DNA from 2 places in the Sessilibacter sp. MAH1 genome. Region 1 is predicted to be linked to the other one. Evidence: predicted binding sites of a transcription regulator. Region 1 holds the regulator's gene; the other holds the start of a gene.
What was found. The regulator LexA, encoded in region 1, represses DNA repair genes until DNA is damaged. The targets are predictions, from matches to a motif close to ACTGTNTNTANANACAGT.

Region 1 (11,048 bases):
CTTGATGTTCAGCGGTTAATGCCTTAGCTTTTTGAGGCGTATTTCCGGCTCGTTCTTCTTGCAGTTGAGTTACCCAGCGTCGAATCGCTGTTTGACCAACACCCACGGCGTCACACGCTTCTTGAATGGTGTATCCTTGATCTAAAACTAGAGCTGCTGATTCGTGTTTAAATTTAGGAGGATAGTTTTTATAGGCCATTTGTAGGTTCCTTTGTTTAGGGCAGTTTACCCTACAAGCTGGTACGAGATTATTAAACCACTACAAACCTTGCCAACCAGACCCATAATAATTGGGATGGCGATGACGGCTGATATCACTCCTTCTACACTCGGTGAGATATCCATAATCCATTCCTTTATCACTAATTTATCAATCAACGTATTGCCTTAAGAAGACCGTGAAAGAACCAATGTCAAAATCACTACACAACTATCTTGCTTGGCAATTATTTCCGTTATTTAATATGCCGTAAATCATCAGCCTCTTTTAATTTAACCAACTAATGATACGATTTCGACAATTTTTCGTTTCTCTAGCTCACCATACTGCCATAATTAGTCAGTTTCTCAATATTATCAGCCATGCAATAATTTCCAAGGACAGTCTGCGTTGGGGTTTATCGAATTAAAGAGATTAGATCGCTTCTGAATTGACTTTCTTTGATTGTATAAAGTAGTCGAAATCAACCCTATTACAGAAATTCCATATCGTAGACATATTTTCAGTAATCGCCGTCGACACTGGGTTTCATCCAGTTCATGCAATGACATCTTCTTTTAATGTATTCTGAGAGACGTTAAAATCATTAGCTGAAATCAGCTCACCACCTCTATCTCTCCTTAATTACCAATTTCTTCACATCTTCAATCACTTACAGTTCTTGAAATTGGCGACAGATGCTTGTATCGCGAGATTCTCTAGGTTAATCAGAATTTCCTAAAATAAATATTGTAAAAACACTTCATAAGCTAACATGATTATGGTGGGAAAATAACGCCGAATGCCATTGGCACCAAATTATTGAGCGGATAAATAGTGCGATCTTTTATTTTTCACATCCGAGAATTATCGGCAATGTCGTTTGGGCGAAAGCATCAATGGAAAAATCTGGTAATATTTACTCCAAGAGTAAAACAAGGGACACCGGTACAATACCAATGCGACTACATTATCAAGTCGCGCCACCCACGCACTGGACAATTTTTATACTCACGAAATACTTAATCTGAGTTAATTATTTTTAAGGTTTAAACAGGAAATTAGCTAGCTCCTCCAAAAAGATAGCCCTTTAACATATATAAATATAAGCCCGTCGCTAAAATAGGTGAAAGGTATAGAGCGTGATAAATACCTTCGAATGGTATAAGAATATAAGCTAGGGTCATGCCTACCACGCCAGATCCTAAACAGGTAATAATGACCCATGGTTTCTCTACCATTAACTGAGGTTTACACAATTTTAAATTCACTTGCGCAACACCGTACAAACCTGCGATACCTAGAACTGATAAACCGAAAAATATTAGACTAACATATCCATTTTCGAAATCTACGTTAAATACCAAAATTCCAAATGCAATCGAAATTATAAGTAAGCAAGCCGGCCAGAAAAAGCAAGCGAGCAGTAATATTCTAATTAATATTTTTATCATTACACTCATATACATATTTACCACCACGATAAGAATTACACGCTAGCGTGCATCATCCAACAGTCTACTTTCCTTTTTCTAAGAAAATTCACGCTGAAATTTTAAAATAACTATGAACCGCAATTACGGTATAACAACACTCAACGATCTACTAAAAATCAGTCAGTGGTGAGTTCAATAGGAATGCCCTTTTCTACCTTATGCCTAATCGATTTTTGTAAGTTTTTGACATAGTTAAAGCTTGACAACCCTGATTAGATTTATTGCTAAGATCGCGGACCGAATAACTGAGAACCTACCACGTTATTATGCGAGTGAAAAACGCTGAAGGGAGAAAATTTAAAAAATTTTAGTTGATTGGCACAATAAAAGCTCGACACTTTATAGCATTGAGACTTATAGTCTCAATGAAGTGATTTTAGATGACAAATAATGGACGAATTGAAACTAGAAATCTAGAAAGACACACTATACCTTTTGTAAGAACCTCGCTTGTAAATACCTCGAAAGAGAAGCTTTAAGTGTAAGATTGAAAAGATATTAATCGTTTTAGACTCGATTAATTCGATTAAATTTTTCACCTATAAACACAAGATTTTTTAAGAATAAATCCACTCAGTTATTTCCGTTATTTAATTTCAACAATTAAACGACCCTAAATTAATACACCCATGAACTGACCGCTTATAATTACCGAAAAATAAAAACAAATTTTAAAAACGAAAAAACCAGCAAGATGCTGGTTTTTAATATTCACAAAGCTGACTGATGTGAGCAGTATTATTTTTTGTTATGGTTAAAAAAATTACACCCCGATAACGTTCTCGGCTTGTAATCCTTTTTCACCTTTGAGCAAATCAAATTCAACCATTTGGCCTTCGTTAAGTGATTTATATCCATTCCCCGATATATTTCTATAGTGAACAAAGACGTCTTCCCCTTTCTCGTTACGAGTAATAAACCCATAACCACGCGCATTGTTAAACCATTTCACTGTTCCACGACTTCTGTTTGACATGCCTATAACCTCATTATTTTTATAAAACACAAAATAAAACAACTACCACAAAGATTGACACTCTGGCAGGAATTACCGAAAAGGATTAATTGAAAAACTCATCGCGCAATACGAATAATTAAATTAGGAATTTTTCAAACTAAAGTTTTGCATTAAGCGCATCTAAATTTCAACGAATAAATAAAAATAAAAAAACATCTTAAAATAACTTTGAGAAATTAAACAATCTGAGAAATAAAAAATGCAACCAGAACAAAACAGTATTTACAATAATGATGAATCAATTTAACCAAAACAAAAGGCGAAACAGACTAATTCACGAGCTTCACATAAAGTTGAAAGCAACTGATTTTTTTCGCAATTATTCGTCCAGCATATTTTGTATTTTTAAAAAATGCTTATGATTTGATATTGCTTCTTATTTTTATACCTTAACGCAATTACATGGATGCCCGTTTATTCCCATCAGATACTCTAAAAATTTAAACGCTTTGTAAGCTATTTTTTGTATTCTCACACGAATTTATTAAAAAAATAATGAAGTAAATAACAAATCCACATTTAAAATTAATATGATACCTATTAAAAATGTCCACGCGGATAACAGATTCGCTATTGCGTTTATATTTGGCACTTAAAATCACATACGCAATCAAAACCTTTAAATACGTCGATACTCTATAGCATTGATTATGGGATTTTTTCTACTGACAGTCTCGGCAAAATAACCGATTAGCTTCTTTTTTTTGAAAACGACTTACGAACTGAATCAATTAAGAAAGTGCCAAGTATTTTTCTTGGCAATAAAAAAGCTTCTCTTAATTGGTAATTAGGAGAAGCTTTTTTGGGGATGGTTTTATAAAAATCGCGGCCTAGCGCTGTGCTTATCTTTTTTCAGCTACCGCGTAGATTCCAGGGAGATTTCGGTAGTAGGTTTTGTAATCCATACCGCAACCGAATACATAACGGTCGGGTACGTCCAAGCCAAGGTAGTCTGCGACTAAATCCGTTGCTTTGCGATCGTGAATTTTTTGTATGAGTAGTGCTGTCTTTACCGATGCACAATTTTTCTCGCGGCAGTAGTTTACAAGCTCTTGCAGCGTTACACCTTCATCAAGAATGTCGTCAACAATAATAATATCTCTACCTTCTAGGTCGAACGTGGGTTCTGCGATCCAAGAAAGCTTAGCACCTGTGGTTTTACTGCCGTATCGCGTGGCATGGATGTAATCCAATTGTATTGGTGTTGTGATTTTTTCAATCAGTTTAGCGGTGGTCATTAAACCGCCATTCATTACACACAACACAACCGGTACTTTGTTTTCGTAATCGCGATCAATCGCTTGTGCCATATCCGACAAAGCTTGGTCGATGACCTCAGGTGAATGAATAAGATCTGCGGTCTCTAAGATGGCTTGGGCTTCTTGAGCGAGGGCTAAAAATTCTGTCACGACTTGGGTTCTTCTTTAATTAACGGGTTTATTTCTTGAGATGTGACGGCATCAGGCAAGCTTTCTAAATGCAAACTGCTGGTAGGGAAAGCTATTTCTGCTTGATTACTCCGAATGATGTTTAACACTTTAAACAACACATCTTGCTTAACTGAATGATAGGTCACCCAATCAGTAGTTTTGGTTAAAGTATAAATAAAAAAGTTAAGTGAACTTTCTGCAAATTTATCAAAATTCACAATTATCACCAGATTTTGATCAATATCGGGATGTGATCTCAACATGGATTCGGTCTGTGCCACGATTTTTGGCAACTTATCAGCATCTTGATAACGAACACCAATAGTCTCGTAGATACGACGATTGGTCATTCGTGAAGGGTTCTCGACCGCAATTTGCGTAAAGATGGCGTTGGGTACGTACAAAGGACGCTTATCAAAGGTACGAATACAAGTTATGCGCCAGCCAATGTGTTCAACCACACCTTCAATGGATTTGTCTGGGGAGCGAATCCAATCGCCAACCTTAAAAGGTCGATCTAGGTGGATCATTAATCCGCCAAAAAAGTTAGCTAGCAGATCCTTTGCGGCGAACCCAACGGCAATTCCGCCAATGCCGCCAAAGGCTAACACCCCAGAAATACTGTATCCACGCATCTGTAGAATAATGAGAAGCGTCGAGATCACTACGCAAACACCCAAAATTCGACTCAGAGCAGCGGCGGTGGTTGGGTCGATCTTATGATTTGCAGAAACTTCGTTTTGGTAAATTTTCTCGGATCGGCGAATACCGCGAATTAAAAACCAAGCCAATAACAGGATAAGTCCGTATTGTCTGGCCGAAAATGCGTATTCAACAATTAGCTCTTGATCGCTAAAAGGTAGTGAAATGGCAAAGCTGATACCCAGCAGAAGAACCGCGAAGTTGAGCGGGGTTTTAAGGGCGTAAAAAAGGCAATCATCCCAAGGATTGACGGTTTTTTTGGCTTGGCAAAGCGAGCGCCTTAATAGCTTGCGCACCAGCCACGCGACAATCACCGTAGCCAATAACAAAAGGCTACACTGCGCGACCGGGTTTTCGACTAGTGTTGCGTACAATTGCGCCATAACGTTTACAGCTCGTTTGCTAGCCGGTCAAGGATATTCATTCTACGTTGGCTGAGTTGCGGATTAAATTCGTAACTGCCGTGGCAAAGCATGGTTTTTTTAATGTTTAACGCTTGTTTAGAAAGCGCAAAACCATCTAAACCATCAACTATTTCGGTGGCGCCGGATCGGTTGTTACACATCAAAACAAAATCACAACCGGCGGTTAACGCAGTAGCAGCTGCGGCCAAATAACCACCAGCTAATTTCGCACCGGCCATGTTCAGATCGTCGCTAAATATCAATCCATTAAAACCATAACGCTTTCTTAATATGTCTTTTAGCCATAGCGCCGAAAACCCGACAGGATTGCCATCGACATCTTCAAAAACGATATGCGCAGGCATTACTCCGGCAAGGCAAGACTTTTTAATCAGCTGCTCGAAAGGAACTAGGTCCCGAGCGGCGATCTCGGCAAGAGGCCGATGATCTCTCGGCAAATCAATGTGACTGTCAACTTTAACGAATCCGTGACCCGGAAAATGCTTACCAACAGCCTGCATACCCGCTTCGTTCATTCCTAAAATAAACGATTCTGCCAGCGCAAGCGTTGTTAAAGGATCGATAGAAAAGGAGCGCGAGCCAATAGCGGGGTTTTGGTTGTCGTCTAAATCTAAAACTGGCGCTAAGGTGTTATCGATACCGCAAGTTCTGAGCTCAAACGCTAACAGCCAACCCAGTTCACGAGCCAATGACAGGCCTTTTTCTGCGCTCTGCTGGTAGAGCTTTGATAAAGACGCCATAGGCGGAATGGTTGTTACGCCCTCCGTTAAGCGCTGCACTCGCCCGCCTTCTTGATCGATACAAATCAGCAAGTTTTCGCGGATATTTTTAATGTTGCGACATAAATGAGCGGTTTGTTTGGCCGTTTTAGTGTTGCGGGCGAAGAGAATGACACCACCCACATTTGGATGCATCAAAAGCTCTCGATCTTCCGCCGACAACTCGGTACCGGCTACATCAAGAATAACTGGCCCGGCACTTAAAACCTTGGCATTACCCATTTATAGATCCAATTCGAATAAAGATTACGCAATTAAAAAGCGGGCACACTAATATTTAGTCTGGGAGGTGTCAATAATTGCGGCTACAAAAGAAAAAAACTTCGGGCATAATTCAATTCTACATCGTGCGTTTCTAATCAACGAACATTGACTAAATTCTGATTTACTGGTTGCGTGTACAGTAGAAACACTGTATAAACTAAAACACTGTATATAAGACCAGCCCAGTGCGGCCAACACTGTTTTTAATTTGAAGAAACAATTGCAATAAACTTTGCCGTTTCGCCTTAAAAACTACCGCCCCACGTTTAAAGAATCAGCATATTAGACATGATTAAACTAACCGCTCGACAACAACAAGTTTTAAATTTAATTCGTGAACATATAGATGCAACCGGCTTTCCTCCTACGCGTGCAGAAATAGCTCTAGCACTTGGCTTTAAATCAGCCAACGCCGCAGAGGAACATTTGCGTGCCTTGGAGCGAAAAGGCGCTATTGAGATGGTGCCAAGTGCCTCTAGAGGTATTCGCTTAAAAGAACAGGTTGAGGAGTCTGGTATACCCATTATTGGCTTGGTGGCAGCGGGTTACCCAATTTTGGCGCAAGAAAATATCGAAAATTATTGCAATATCGATAACGCTTTTTTCTCGCCCTCAGCAGATTATTTTCTTCGCGTTCGCGGCATGAGTATGAAAAATGCCGGAATTCTAGAAGGTGATTTATTAGCCGTTCACAAAACAACCCAAGTAAGAAGTGGGCAAATTATTGTTGCCCGTATTGATGATGAAGTAACCGTAAAACGTCTAAGACGCGGTAAAAACCGCTCTATAGTTGAGTTGCTTCCAGAAAATGAAGAATTTGACATCATTACCATTGACCTTCGAGAGCAGGAATTTGCTATCGAAGGTATAAGTGTCGGCGTTATTCGACAAACCCAATAATTCGATTTTTAAGTACTTATATTACTGATACGGAGTAATAAAATGGATTCTGCACAACAAATGTCTCTGTTTACGGACTCCTTAGTCAATCAATTCGGCTTTATCTCAGAAACAACCGCGTTTACTAGACAGTCAATTAGAGCACTATCCAAACGTGCATCTAATACAGAAACAGCATCGCAAAGCGGTGCTGTTTTAAGCAACATTACTCAATTGGTAATTTCTAAATATTGTTCGAATTTAGATCAACTATTGTTGCCAATGATTGCACGTCAAACACAATTAGCGGGTAATCGATGGGTAAGCTGGGTAAGCGATGAAGTTATTGATAAAAATGTATTGCTTGACTACGGCGTAAATCTAAAAAATCTTCGCATTATTTATCCTAACAATACATCGGATTTATATTCCGTCACCGAAAAAGCATTAATAACAGGCACAAGCCATTGTGTAGTTGCCGTTTTTGATGGTTTTAACGACCAACAACTTGAGCAATTAACCCAAGCAGCCAACACTGGTAACTGTTCTGGATTACTGGTTACGCACCAGAATTAACAATCTGAATAAGCCTGAATAAGAAAGCTACTGTGAAACAAGGTTAAATATATTTATTGTTCTTACGTTAAGTAACTGTCTGCAAGCAATACAACGCATCTACAATTATTAAAACATTTATATAAATACAGAATTAACAACAGTGTAATTGCTTTGTTTATTCGGTCGCCACCCCGCTCTTTCAGTCTTATTTTTAATGACTGCCGCCTAAGCAGGCTTAAAATTTCTTAAAACTAAAAACTCAATTTTTTACAAAAACTGATTAATTCGAAATATAGATTCCCCAACCTAATTATTTATTGACTTTTAAGTCACCATCATTAGGTACAAAAAGAAACACAAAATACTTCTAAACAATACTTCTAAAAAAGTATTTCTGTTAATCACAGCCATTTATTTTCGAATTAGATCCATTCACAAAAATATTTACGGCATAAGAAACTCATCAAAACATAAGGTTAAGAATCTTTCATTAATGATTCCGTAGTTTAATCAAAGGAAAGTAGTTGAAAATACAATTTCCAATTCGCTCACAACACAACTCACAACACCACTCAGAACCTACCTCACTTATACTTTCTAAAATTGGCAACTCATACCTGCATCGCTCGAATCTCTGAGTTAATTGAAGCGTCGTTTAGAGTTTACTAATAATTGAAAAGATCAAATAAAACTAAAAAACTCTACTTGATCATTTAAGGTTCAGGCTAATCTAAACCAATTCAAACAAGATACCAAACAAACCACCTCGGTTTTTAACGCGCCCGGTATAAGCTATAAAAATTACTCCTTAGTCGATACTTCAAAATAAAAAACACACCAGTGCAGGTTAAGATGTGTTCGAAAATTTTTAATCAGCTTTTATATATGGATGAATTAATTTATAAAACTCATCGATGATTTGATCAGAGAGAAAAAAATTGACAATGCGAGTTCTAATATCTGGGTTAGCCAAAGTTTTCCATACACATAATCGTTTATATAAATAAAAATACATAATTTTAATGCTTCACAAAAATCGACTTATCACAACAAACAGTAAATAACGTTGCAATGTCCATTTGTCGATTAAATTAAAGATGTGTAAATCAAAAGCATTTAAAGATTGAAGATAAAAAATACTCGAATAAACATATATTCACAGGTAAAACATCATAAAGCATAAAATATTTACTTTTTCATATTTAAACAATATCTCACAAAATTGATGTAGCGCTTGAAACTGGAGTAATTTAATTAGCATAATTTCCAAAACCGAAGCCAAATTTTTTGGATAATAATCACTTCTATTTAAGCAAAGAGATAAAAAATGAGCTTAGTCACGCGAATTTTCACACAAAGAGCTCATTCGAGTCAGTTATCAAGACTTTTCTGTCTTCTTGGTGTAGTTTCTATCGCTTTTTTAAGTAATTTATCTCTAGCGGCGGAACGCCTAACTCTTACCGGTTCGAGCACGGTTGCACCGCTTGCGCTTGAGATGGCCAAACGCTTTGAAAAAAATAACCCTGATGTACGTATTGACGTTCAAACCGGCGGTTCATCCCGCGGGGTGAATGATGCTCGCGTCGGCCTTGCCGATATAGGTATGGTTTCTAGAGCATTGAAAGAATCTGAACAAGACTTAACCGCTCACCTCATTGCACTCGATGGTATTGGTATCATTGTTCACTCGTCGAATACTGTCAAAGAGTTATCTCGTCAGCAAATTATCGATATCTATCAAGGAAAAATTCGTAATTGGGCAGATGTAGACGGCCCCAACCTTGAGATTACGGTGGTAAATAAAGCAGAAGGTCGTTCTACTTTGGAACTTTTTCTGCATTTTTTTGAGCTAAAAAATAGCCAAATTCGTCCTCAAGTTGTTATCGGCGATAACCAGCAAGGTATTAAAACCGTTTCTGGTAATCCTGGCGCCATCGGATATGTGTCCATCGGCACCGCAGAGTTCGAACACAATCGCGGCACCCCCATCAAGCTTTTACCAATGGATGGCAAAGAAGCCACCGTAAAGGGCGTTGCCAGTGGCGAGTATCCGTTATCAAGACCACTCAATCTGGTTACCAAGGCGCAACCAGAAGGTTTTGCAGCAAGTTTTATTGAGTTTGCGCAATCTATAGACGTTTTAGATTTGATCGAAAATCAATTTTTCGTAGCACCTTAAGCCTATCCATTTTCTAAGTAGGTTCGTTACCGTTGTCGATAAAGCTTCGCCCATTTCAATGCGACAGTAAGCTCGATTTTGGCGTTGCCACAATCATGGGCGCCCTGTCGTTTGTCTGCGCAGCCTTGTTGTGTTTGATACTCGGCTTTTTACTGTACGAATCTTGGTCGTTGGTGGCCGATGGCCGCTGGTTAAGCTTTTTCAGTCAAACTGGATGGTACCCGTTAGAAGGCTTATTTGGCATGACGCCAATGATATTCGCCTCTTTGGTATTGACCTTTGGATCGCTGGTTATTGCACTTCCCGTTGGCTTAGCTTGCGCTATTTTTCTCGAATTTTACGCCAAGGGTTGGGTTAAAAAATCCTTTCAATCCCTCTTAAATTTGCTTGCCGGTATTCCATCTGTTGTTTTAGGCCTTTGGGGCCTAACTGAGCTTGTGCCTCTTATTGGCCAAATTAAAGCGCCCGGCACCAGCGTGCTTGCCGGAGCAGTCGTACTATCGCTGATGATATTACCAACCCTAGCGCTAACCAGTTACGCTGCACTGACCAGTGTCGATCGCTCGATTTTAGCCGGAGCGCAAGCACTGGGACTTACGCAAAAAACGCAAATCTTAGCCATCGCAGTACCGGCTGCCCGATCGGGAATTATGAGTGGCGTATTGTTAGCGAGTGCGCGAGCCTTGGGCGAAACCATGGTGGTTTTAATGGTTGCAGGCAATGTTGTACAAATGCCTTCTAGCCTGTTTGCACCAGTGCGCGCATTAACCGCCAATATTGCCTTAGAAATGGCTTACGCCCTTGGCGACCACCGCGCCAGCTTGTATGTATCTGGCTTGTTGTTGACGATTATTGTCTGGATTCTGGCTTATTTAGCCTCTTATCTTTTTAATAAAGGGAGAACCGTCTCCCATGATTGATCGAGCTTTTTCATTAGGTATCTATGCAATTATTGCGTTAGTGATTGCAACATTCGGCTGGATTATTGGCGATGTTATTATTAAAGGTATTTCGGTTGTCTCGTGGGAATTTTTAATTTCCGAACCCGAAGATGCTGGCCGTGCTGGCGGCATCGCACCCATTTTGGTTTCCACTTTATATGTATTAATTATCGCACTT
Region 2 (11,048 bases), on a different contig from region 1:
TGGTCCCGGTCAAAACACCATTTATATTCGTGGCCTTGCTTCAACAACACCAAACCTAACAACAGCCGGTGTTGCCGGTCTTGCGCCTAACGTAGCGTTTTATCTAGATGAACAGCCTCTCGGCCAGCCGGGCCGAAATCTTGATGTCTACACCGCGGATTTGAGCCGCGTTGAGGTTCTATCTGGTCCGCAGGGCACCTTGTTTGGTGCCAGTTCGCAAGCCGGTACCGTGCGCCTAATTACCAACAAACCCGATCACAGCGAAACCTACGGCAAGATAAAACTTGGTGCTGCCGCAACCAGTGGTGGCGATCCCAGTAACAATCTTGAAGTGATGGGTAATCTCGCCGTGAGCGACAGTTTTGCTTTGCGTGCGGTGGTGTATCGTGATGAGCAGGGCGGTTATGTGGATAACGTACGCGGAACCCTAAGTGCCGAAGAGAGTGCGCGCTTTCGAAGCGCCGATACGGTTCGCGCTAACGGTGTCGTTGTTGGCCCAACCCGCGCGGGCTTCCAAGCCGGTTCCGATTTGAGCGGCGTTAATTTTATTGAAGCCGATAATGCCGACTTGGTTGAAGACAACTTTAACGAAACCACCTATACCGGCGGTCGTATCAGCGCATCTTTTGATATCAACGAAAACTGGAATCTTCTAGTTTCGCATGCTCAACAGGAGCTGGATTCTGACGGTGTATTCTTTGCCGATCCAGAATTGGGTGACGATGATCCGGCTATTCAGCATTTCCAGCCCGATCAACTCGAAGACGAGTTCAACAATACTGCATGGACCATTACCGGTCGTGTTGCCGAGCTAGAAATTGTGTATACCGGCGCCTTCACCGATCGTGATACCGAGCAATTAGTCGATTACTCTGATTACTTGTTTGTGGGTCAGTATTTGCCGTACTACATCTGTGACGGTTCGGTATCTTATCCGGGCAGTGCCGCACCGAGCGGAACCTGTTATGCACCTAATCTGTTTGTTGATAGCGAAACCAACACCGAAGTAATTACCCACGAAATTCGCATTTCTACCGATGCCAGCAAACCTATACGTGCCACGGTGGGTGCTTTCTACAGCGATCTTGAGTTAGAAGAGCGTAACGACTTTAACTATCCGGGTTCTACTCAGGTGCTGGGTTTTAATGGTCAGGTGGGTTTTGCCGATAACTTCCCGTTCACCACAGGTTTTACCTCCGATGCAGGGCCGTTCCCGGCTGGTGTTATTTTCCGTAACGATGTTCGTCGTACCGATGAACAGTTCGGTACCTTTGGTGAGGTGACCTTTGATATTTCTGAGCAGTTTGCCTTAACCTTTGGGGCGCGTTACTACGATATTGAAGTGGATTTTGAGGGCAGCGCTAACTCATCATTCTGTAATCTCGGCAGCGATGTTGATATCAACGGATTTGGTACCGATATTTCCGATATCTACAATAACGACGGCCAAATTACCTTCCGTGGTACCTGTGACCCAGATTCGCAAATTACCTACACGCAGGCCGATGTCGATGATCCGAACATTGCCGTGCCCGATGCGGTTATTGCGGCGCTGAATGCCCCCGGTAATGCCTCCACCGACGGTACCATCTTTAAGATAACCGCCAACTGGACACCGACCGACAATACCTTATTTTACGCAACCGTATCGGAAGGTTTCCGCCCCGGTTTGTTAAACCGTCCGGGTGGTGCAACCAATGCTGCTGGCACCTTCTCGGTACCCTATGCGCTTGATACCGACGAGGTTTTAAATACCGAAATCGGCTGGAAGACCGATTTGTTTGATCAGCAATTACGCTTTAACGGCAGTATCTTCTACGTGGATATTAGCGATCTGCAAACCACCATTTTTGATCCAAGCATTACCAACTTGTTCTTCTCAGATAACGCCGCCGATGCCGAAATCTTAGGCCTTGAAGCCGATTTTATTTGGGCGCCCTACGCGGTTTACGGTTTAACGGTCAAAGGTGCTATTTCGTTGCTCGATACCGAAGTGACCGATGTTCTCACGCCAACGGAAGATGTTAGAGAAGGTGATTCTTTGGCCTATGCGCCGGAATTCCAAGCCAATCTTCAAGTGCGTTACGAGTGGGATCTGCAAGGTTACACCGCGCATGTTATGCCGCACATGGCGTATTCCGACGAAGCCTTTAGTGACATCATCACCATTAACCGCGCAAAAATCGACAGCTGGGTGTTGTTTGGTCTTACTGCGGGTTTAAGCAGTGACAAATGGACCGCCGAGCTGTATGTGGATAACTTGTTGGACGAACGCGCCGAGCTTGCCGTTAACTTTATTAACGACCGCGAGCGCGTGAGCTATGCACGGCCAAGAACCGGTGGTGTTCGATTAAGTTATAACTTTTAAAGGAACCTATAGGAACCTCTGATTAACTCATCCCCGATTTAATCAAAGGACAGAAATTGACAATGCGATTTCCAATTTGTTTACAATTTCAAGATTAATCAGAATTTCCTAAAGCGATATTCTAACACGTGCTTACAAAACACCCCTTAATAGGGGTGTTTTTGTTTTTAAACTCATTTATTTTTATTCTTGGTTTAATTCTGTGACTCCAACCGATCAAAAAACGCTTGAACAACTTATGCGCTCGCAAAACTTTAGTGGCGCTATAGAATTTATCGACACCTTAATAGCGCGTGATGGCGACGAACCCGATAGTTTGTATTTTCGGGCGGTGTGCTTGCGTTATTTAGGTAATGTAGATTTGGCGTTGCAGGTATTGCATCAATTAAAAATGCGCTCGCCCGGTTATTCGCGAGCGTTTCAAGAAGAAGGTCATTGCTTTAAAAAACTCGGTCAATTTGATCAAGCACTGTCGGCTTATGCAAAAGCTTGTCAATTAAATCCGGCGTTACACGCCAGCTATAACGCGCAAATTGAGATATTACGCAGCCAGAGTCGGTTTGATCAGGCGAATGCTGTACAGGTGCAATTGCATTATTTGCAACAACAACCTAAAGCCTTGCAAGGCGTTTTAGATTTAATGTCACAGGGTAAATGGTTAAAAGCCGAAAAGCTCTGCCGACAATTTTTGCAAAGATACCCAAAGCACGTTGAAGCCATGCGTTTATTGGCAGAAGTGGGCGTGCAATTAGGCGTGCTCGACGATGCGGAATTTTTATTAGAAAGCGCACTTATTTTTGAGCCCGATAATTTTTTGGTGCACCGCGACTATATTCAGGTTTTAAGAAAACGGCAAAAATTTGCAAAAGCCTTAGAACAAGCAAAAACATTGTGGGAAAAATTCTCAGATAATCCTCAAGCGCAATCCATTTACGCCATTGAGTTTATGCAAACCGGTGATTACCAAAAAGCCATCGATTTATTCGATCAGGTACTTACCACCCTGCCTAATGAGCCAATTACCTTAACCTCTAAAGGTCATGCTTTAAAAACCTGGGGGCGAACCGAATCGGCCATTGAATCCTATCGTCAAGCCTTGGCGGTTAAACCCGCTCACGGTGAAGCTTGGTATGCGCTAGCGAATTTAAAAACCGTGCAGTTTTCCGGCGATGATATTGATCAAATGTTAAAGCAATTACAATCCGGTGATTTAGGGCCTGCTGAATTGGTGTACGTGTATTTCGCTTTAGGCAAAGCGTTTGAAGATAATAAAGATTTTGAAAAATCTTTTTATTATTACGAACAAGGTAACACGCTTAAAAAACTGCAAAGTCGCTATCAAGCCGACCAAATTACCGAAGAGTTTCAGCAGCAAAAATTAGTCTTCACTAACGAATTTATTCAATCGCGAAAAGGCTACGGCTGCTTAAAACCCGATCCCATTTTTATTGTTGGCTTGCCTAGAGCTGGCTCTACACTGCTTGAACAGATTTTAGCATCGCACAGCCAGGTTGATGGTACCCTTGAATTACCCAATATTTTATCGCTGGTGCATCGAATTCGCCGCGGTGAGTCACGTGACGGTGGCAACCATTATCCACACGCGATTACACATATCTCGCCGGAACAGTTAACAGAGTTTGGTGAAGAATACTTACGCGATACGCAAATTCACCGGCAGGGCGCAGCCTATTTTATCGATAAAATGCCCAACAACTTTCGTCATATTGGTTTGATCAAACTCATTTTACCCAACGCGAAAATTATTGACGCGCGCCGAGAACCAATGGCGTGTTGCTTTAGTGGTTTTAAACAGCTATTTGCCGAAGGACAAGAGTTTAGTTATTCCTTAAAAGACATTGGTCAATATTACCGCGACTACGAAGATTTGATGGCGTTTTGGCAAGCACAATTTCCCGGTGAAATATTGCAAGTGAATTACGAAGAGGTTGTGGATGATTTTGAAAACCAAGTTCGTAGATTGTTACATTACTGTGGCTTGGAGTTTGAGCAATCGTGTTTGGATTTTTATAAAAATAAACGCGCCGTACGCACCGCGAGCTCCGAACAAGTACGTCAGCCTATCTACAAAAGTGGTGTTGATCAGTGGCGTCATTACGAACCGTTTCTGCAACCGCTTAAAGAGTTATTGAATTATCGTTAATTGCCTACGTGAATAGCTCGTTTTGCTTGACAATTTTTATTGTTGAACCACTATTCAGGATTGAGCGTATAAAAAATCCTTTCTATAGGAACCTCTGATTAACTCATCCATGATTTAATCAGAGGACAGAAATTGAAAATGCGATTTCCAATTTCTTCACAATTTCAATCACTTACCGTTCTTGAAATTGGCGACACATCCTTGTGTCGCGAGAAACTCTGGTTAATCAGAGTTTCCTATATATTTCTTGATGGAATATATAAGCGTCTGTATAACTATAAATAAGCTTACAAACAGACTCTTGCCGTCTTATTTACGGCAAGAATTGTGTAGAATCTCGCGGCTTGTCGTAGCGGAAATATAAAAATGGATAGTCAGCTTAGTATCGTACTTGTTAGCTATAACAGTGGTGGGGTTATTGACCGCTGTTTGGGGGATTTAATTCGCAGTCAGGCGTTTCCTATCATTGTTGTGGATAACAACAGCTCCGATAATACGCCCGCTTATTTAAGAGATAGCTATCCAAATTTAACCGTGATTGATGCTGGTTATAATATTGGTTATGGCGGTGCTGCGAATATCGGCATGAAAGCTTGTCAAACACCTTTTGTACTCTTGTTAAATCCTGATGTTATTGTGACCGCTGATGAAATTACGCAATTTTTTACGGTTGCCTATAATCATCGTAGTGAAAATAACGAACTGGATTGGACGGTGTTTGCACCTGCAACCGGCGCTAAAAGTTTTAAAAAGCAAGGTATTTTAGAGGTGTCTAACGTGTTGGGGGCAGTCATGCTCTTTAACATGCAAAAGCTCAACAGCATTGGTTTATTTGATGAACGCTATTTTATGTTCTATGAAGAAAAAGACCTTTGTTTACGCATTATAAAAGCCGGAGAAAAAATTCTTTTAGATTCGGATATTCTGTTCGAACACGACAAAGGCACGTCTTCGGGTTCATCCAATAAAATTTATTATTTAAAGCAATGGCATGTGGCTTGGTCGAGCATGTATTACTTCGAAAAGCACTTTCCTAATCCACAAAAAAAAGCGCGATCATTACTCGCTCGGTATCGCTTTAAAGCGTATTTCAGCCTAAAAAAACAAGCACGTATTAAATTCAAAGCTCGCTTGAATGGTTTAAAAGAGTACTTAAGTGGACGAGACTGCCGCAACGAAGATCGCACCCCTAAGGGTTTTGATCGGGTCGCGTAGACCGAGTCGCGTAGATCGGGTCGCGTAGATTGGATTGGCTAAACCGGATTTCGTAGATTAGGTTATGGGAAACCTTCATTCATTGAGAGTTTTTCATAACAAAACACCTCTGAATAAAACCTCTCTGATTGTTTAACAAAAAATATTAATCCGTTTTTGTTGGAAATTTCTTTTGTATGCTAGCCATTTGCTTACCAAGTTTTTTATCACTGATTGACTGATTATTTTTTTCAATCATCGCTTCGGCGCGAGCCGCCGATTCTCTTGATAAAGACTTGATTAAGGGTGCTTCTGGCAAGTTTTTCCAGTATTTTTTGGGCATTTCGCTTTGCATGGCTTTTAATTTTAAACGCGCTGGATTGAAGATATTCTTGTAATACTCCAGCCACAGGGATTCCAATTCATCGTTAATAACAGGCCTTTCACTACTGGGTTCTGTATAAAACAGCGATTGCTGGTCCCAATGCATTCCTCCGTCGGGTGTCAGTATCGACCACGTCATGTTTTTAAATCGGTTTTTAAAGAAACTGCTGGTTTTTTTTAAAATCAGATGTTCAGGTTCGAACCAAGCAACATAATGGTCTGAGTCGGATATTTTTTGGAAACGCACAAACGCGTGCATTTTATGAATGTCACGACCCACCGATTTTTGCATATGGTTTAAACGCATTATTTGGTTATCGGTGATATTTTCTAACAGTTGTTTATCTTCGTGCATAACTCGCCAAACAATGGCATAAAATAACGCCCAACGTGTATCGTCTCTGTAGCAAGAGGCAAGCTCTATAGCCTCTAAGGTTTCTGCTGATATGCTTGGTTTGGGCGTTGTTACCGGAATGTTAGATAAATCAGTTTCAAAATTATTGTTATTTCTTTCGTGAGAATTTGAGGCGTCTTGAAATAAATCCAAACTCGACTGTGTTAACGTTGGATCTTGCCAAACAATATATTCGGGTGAAATGTCTCGTTTTAACAGTTCACGGCTAACATTGCGCCACTGTGCAAACTCGCTAGCATTTACGGTGATAACGTGCATGATTGTAGTTGTTTAAAGTGGTGATAATTATAATCGTTTAAAATGATGATAAATACAGTCGGTTAAAATAGAGCCAGCTGTTCGGTTTTTGAGTCGATAAATAATTGTTTTAGTAAAACCGAGTCTAAATGTTTTAGCTCTGTATTTGGGTCTGCGGTTTCAACAAAATGCGCGACCTTTTTTATCGAAATTCGCAATTTTTTCAAATCATCCAACCGTAATGCCTTAAATTGTCGTGCCTGAATAATCTTTTCGACGCCGCGAACACCCACACCCGGAATTCTTAATAACAGCTCTTTAGGTGCTTTATTGACATTAATTGGAAAAACATCGCGGTTCGCTATGGCCCAAGCTAATTTGGGATCAATATCTAAATCCAACATTCCGTGTGTGGGCGCTGCCGCCGAGTGAATATCGTTTAAATCGAAACCGTAAAACCGCAATAACCAATCGGCTTGGTAAAGCCGATGTTCTCTCATCAACGGCGGAGATTTTGTGGGTAAATTTTTTGAAGCAAATGGAATTGGGCTGAACGCCGAATAATACACGCGGCGCATGTCGTAACGTTTATACAGATGATTCGAGAGCGTTAAAATTTTTGTATCCACTGAATCGTCGGCGCCGACAATCATTTGTGTGCTTTGGCCGGCCGGTGAATAAATGTATTTAGATTTTCTGGATTTGGCATCACTGATGATAATGTCGGATTTTTTAGCGCGATATTCTTTCGATTCATCAATATGTTCTTTAAGTTGTGCCATGGATTGATGAATGGTTTGAGGATTTTTTTCCGGTGCTAGGTTAGACAAGGCAGCTTTAGACGGTAATTCAATATTTATGCTTAAACGATCGGCGTATAAACCGGCTTGCTGTAAGAGTTCCGGACTTGCCTCTGGAATGGTTTTTAAATGAATATAACCACGAAAATCGTGTTTTTCGCGCAGGTCTTTGGCCACAGAAACTAACTGTTCCATGGTGTAGTCGGACGATTGAATAATTCCCGAGCTTAAAAATAACCCTTCAATATAATTGCGTTTATAAAAATCGAGGGTGAGCTTGACCACTTCATCAACCTGAAAACGCGCTCGCTCAACGGCACTAGAGAGCCGGTTAACGCAGTATTGGCAGTCGTAAATACAAAAATTGGTTAGCAATATTTTTAATAGCGAAACACATCGTCCGTCTGGCGTGTAACTGTGGCAAATACCCATACCGCCGCTGGTGGAGCCAATACCGATGCCATTGCTGGAGTCGCGCTTAATCGAGCCGCTGCTCGCGCAGGAAGCATCGTATTTGGCGGCATCGGCCAGTATGGCCAACTTATGCTGTAGCTTTTGATAAGGTTGTTGATGTGATTGTGATTGTGGCTGTTTCATGTTTGAGTAACGAAAAACTTAGGTGTGTATAAATATACAGTATTTATCGCGATCGTCTAGCAACCGTGATTCTCAAAATCGCAGTTAACGCAGAAGCTACTACAGGCGATTGAAGACGAACCACTTTATTCCAGCGGCCAGTCCGCGGCATCGACGTAATCGGTGATGGCTGAGTTTGAGTATTTGCTGCCGTGTTCGCCCAGCCAACGCTCGCAATAGCGATTTTCTGGATCGTATAAACGTTGTTGTTTATCAATATCAAAATGACGCCCACCGCGAGGATCAACACCCACACCGGCGATGTATTGCCAATTTCCCCAGTTGCTGGCCACGTCGTAGTCGATTAGCTGTTGCTCAAAGTAGGCTGCACCATATCGCCAATCCACATCGAATTCGTTTACCAAACAGCTGGCGACAATTTGGCGGCCACGGTTGGATAAATAACCGGTTGTATTGAGTTCGGTCATGCAGGCATTCACCAGCGGGTAGGGTGTGGTGCCGCTGCACCAAGATTTTAACCGCTGTGGATAAAAGCTTTTCAATGGATTTTTATGGCGATAGCCGCCGCGTAAATACAAGGATTTACCTAAAACCTTGGCTAACCAGAAAAAATATTCTCGCCACAGCAATTCAAACTTAATCCAATAGGTGGATTCGTTAGCGCCGTGATTTTGTTCAAAAGTTACAAGCGTTTTGAGTATTTGTTTGGGCGACATACAGCCCTGCGACAACCAGGGCGAGAATTTTGTTGAATGATAAATACCGTCTAATTTGTTGCGTGTTTGCTTGTAGGTGCTCGCGTAATTATTCGAGAAATAATGTTTTAAATACTGTTGGGCGTGAGTTTCACCGCCGAAAATAATGGCTGGCTCTGTTTTACTGGCATCGTTCAAAAACGACAAATCTGCACTAAAAGGGACGGTATTACCCGCAAAAAGTGTTGCTTTTTGTGGTTGTTTTGGCAAAGAACTCGGTGTGTTGTTTTTTAGAGTGTCAATAAATTCTGAATCTAAAATAATGGGTTCTACTTTTTTGCGAAATTGCGTAAATGATTTGGGAATATCTGCCAGTAAAAAAGGCAGCTGAGTTTGGTCAAGTAACGCGGTGTGAGCAGACTCTACTAATCTCAGTTCTGGGTAGCTGCGCCGTATAAATTGAACGATGTCGTTTTCGTAAAAACCACTTTGCGTCGCGCAGTAAAATACATCGGGCCGATATTGGCCAATGAGTGTTTGCAAGTAGGTTAAGGTGGAGCCTTCCATCAAAAACAGCTCGCTGCCCAGCGAGGTTAGATTTCTGTTTAAGTCACTTAGGCATTCATCGATAAATTTTCGGCGCAGCTTACCCAAAGACCGAAATCCATAGCGATTGGGCTTTAAAGAAGCACTTTCGCGAATATAAACAACCAGTAGGGATTCGCAGTCACGACTGGCATCGGCAAGCAGTTTGTTGTCTGTGAGTCTTAAATCATTGCTGAGCCAGACGATTCCGGTTTTATACATGGTGTTTGCCGCGTTTTTTATCAATTACTTAGCTTTATGTGCCTAGATCTGTGTTTTCTCGATAACTAGATACTTCTTGAAAAAAGAAGCTTTTATTGGATACCAAGTTATTGATACGCAATAAAACACGGCTTAGATGTGTTGATCTTAGATGTGTTGATCTTAGGTGAGTTGATGTTAGGTGAGTTGATGTTAGGTGAGTTGATGTTAGGCGAGTTGATGTTAGACATTTGCGCGAATTCGCAGGTGTTTTTGGCGATATATCCGAGGTTGGTCGAATTTTCTCGCGATAAGCAGGCTGAGATTAGTTTCGGCTTATGGAGGTATGAACAGCAGATGTCGGTAGAAAGAATAAATGGAACGAGTACGAGGAACACGTAAGAGGCGTAGGCGGAATAGGTGCTTATGCAATTATTCCTCGATAGTGAGAAAAAGGTAGCCCACGAAAAGATTCAAATGCTGTGGGCTACGAGGGGATTTCAAATGAAGAAAACGAAAGAATAATTACTAAGCATCGGCTTTATAGATAAATTCCATGCGAATACCGCCGGGTTCGTAAATCATAAAATGTTTGGCTGGCCAGCCGTTTAACGGCTCTGGTGCGAACTCAACTTTAACACCGGGGTGATTACTTACTTTAGAAAATAATTCATCCAGTGCGGCTTCTGTGCTGACACGCAGTGCAAAGTGGTGAAGTCCAATATTGGCTCGGCGATCAAATTCGGTGGCGCCTTCGTTGGTTTGCCAAAGCGTTAAAAATGCTTCGCCATTGGTGACAAATACTGCTGGATAATCAGGAACTTCCCCAGCGACTTCCCAGCCGAGACAGTCGATAAAAAAAGCTTGAGTTTCGGGTAAATTTTTAACTGCCAATCCGAGATGGTGAATCGCAAGCGTTGACATAAATACTCCTAAAGGATTTTTGAGTGGATTTTATGTTCACAATTTATAATATTGAGTTTTAAGTAAGCTTTCTTAAAACTCAGTGTTTTTATTATTGTAGGAATCTCTGGTTAACGCATCCCTGATTTAATCAGAGGACAGAAATTGGAATATGATTTCCGATTTCTTCACAATTTCAATCACTTACCGTTCTTGAAATTGGCAACACATCCCTGCGTCACTGAAAACTCCAGATTAATCAGAGTTTCTTGTATTAATTTTTTGGCTGATTTGTTTGGTTCAGTTGCTCTGTTAAATCAGCCACTTGTTTTTTTAAATCGTCAATTGTTGCTAGCATTTGTTCGACCGCACGATCTACCGTGGGTTTATCAAATCTTTGGGTAATATGTTGCGGACAATTCCAATCGAAGCCTTGTACCTCAATAATAATTCCGCGTTCCGGCGTTGCTCGGTAGTTTCCTAAGTCAAGCTGTGCAAATCGTGG

Region 2: ACYQ28_RS01215 (putative DNA modification/repair radical SAM protein) is a predicted target of LexA. The motif match lies at 8,183-8,200, and genes of this name have one in related genera.

Annotation. Positions count from the first base shown of each region.
Region 1 is NZ_BAAGIC010000004.1:9-11,056, forward strand. It holds partial or broken gene ACYQ28_RS05070 (transposase) at 1-199, opposite strand, end outside; gene ACYQ28_RS05075 (hypothetical protein) at 1,261-1,668, opposite strand; gene ACYQ28_RS05080 (cold shock domain-containing protein) at 2,459-2,671, opposite strand; gene ACYQ28_RS05085 (hypoxanthine-guanine phosphoribosyltransferase) at 3,556-4,122, opposite strand; gene ACYQ28_RS05090 (mechanosensitive ion channel family protein) at 4,119-5,228, opposite strand; gene nagZ (beta-N-acetylhexosaminidase) at 5,234-6,271, opposite strand; gene lexA (transcriptional repressor LexA) at 6,602-7,213, shown strand; gene ACYQ28_RS05105 (hypothetical protein) at 7,256-7,768, shown strand; gene ACYQ28_RS05110 (phosphate ABC transporter substrate-binding protein) at 9,078-9,929, shown strand; gene pstC (phosphate ABC transporter permease subunit PstC) at 9,962-10,849, shown strand; gene pstA (phosphate ABC transporter permease PstA) at 10,842-11,048, shown strand, end outside.
Region 2 is NZ_BAAGIC010000001.1:286,877-297,924, forward strand. It holds gene ACYQ28_RS01195 (TonB-dependent receptor) at 1-2,368, shown strand, start outside; gene ACYQ28_RS01200 (tetratricopeptide repeat-containing sulfotransferase family protein) at 2,571-4,532, shown strand; gene ACYQ28_RS01205 (glycosyltransferase family 2 protein) at 4,899-5,747, shown strand; gene ACYQ28_RS01210 (TIGR03915 family putative DNA repair protein) at 5,893-6,783, opposite strand; gene ACYQ28_RS01215 (putative DNA modification/repair radical SAM protein) at 6,846-8,159, opposite strand; gene ACYQ28_RS01220 (DASH family cryptochrome) at 8,285-9,661, opposite strand; gene ACYQ28_RS01225 (VOC family protein) at 10,169-10,564, opposite strand; gene ACYQ28_RS01230 (pyridoxamine 5'-phosphate oxidase family protein) at 10,818-11,048, opposite strand, start outside.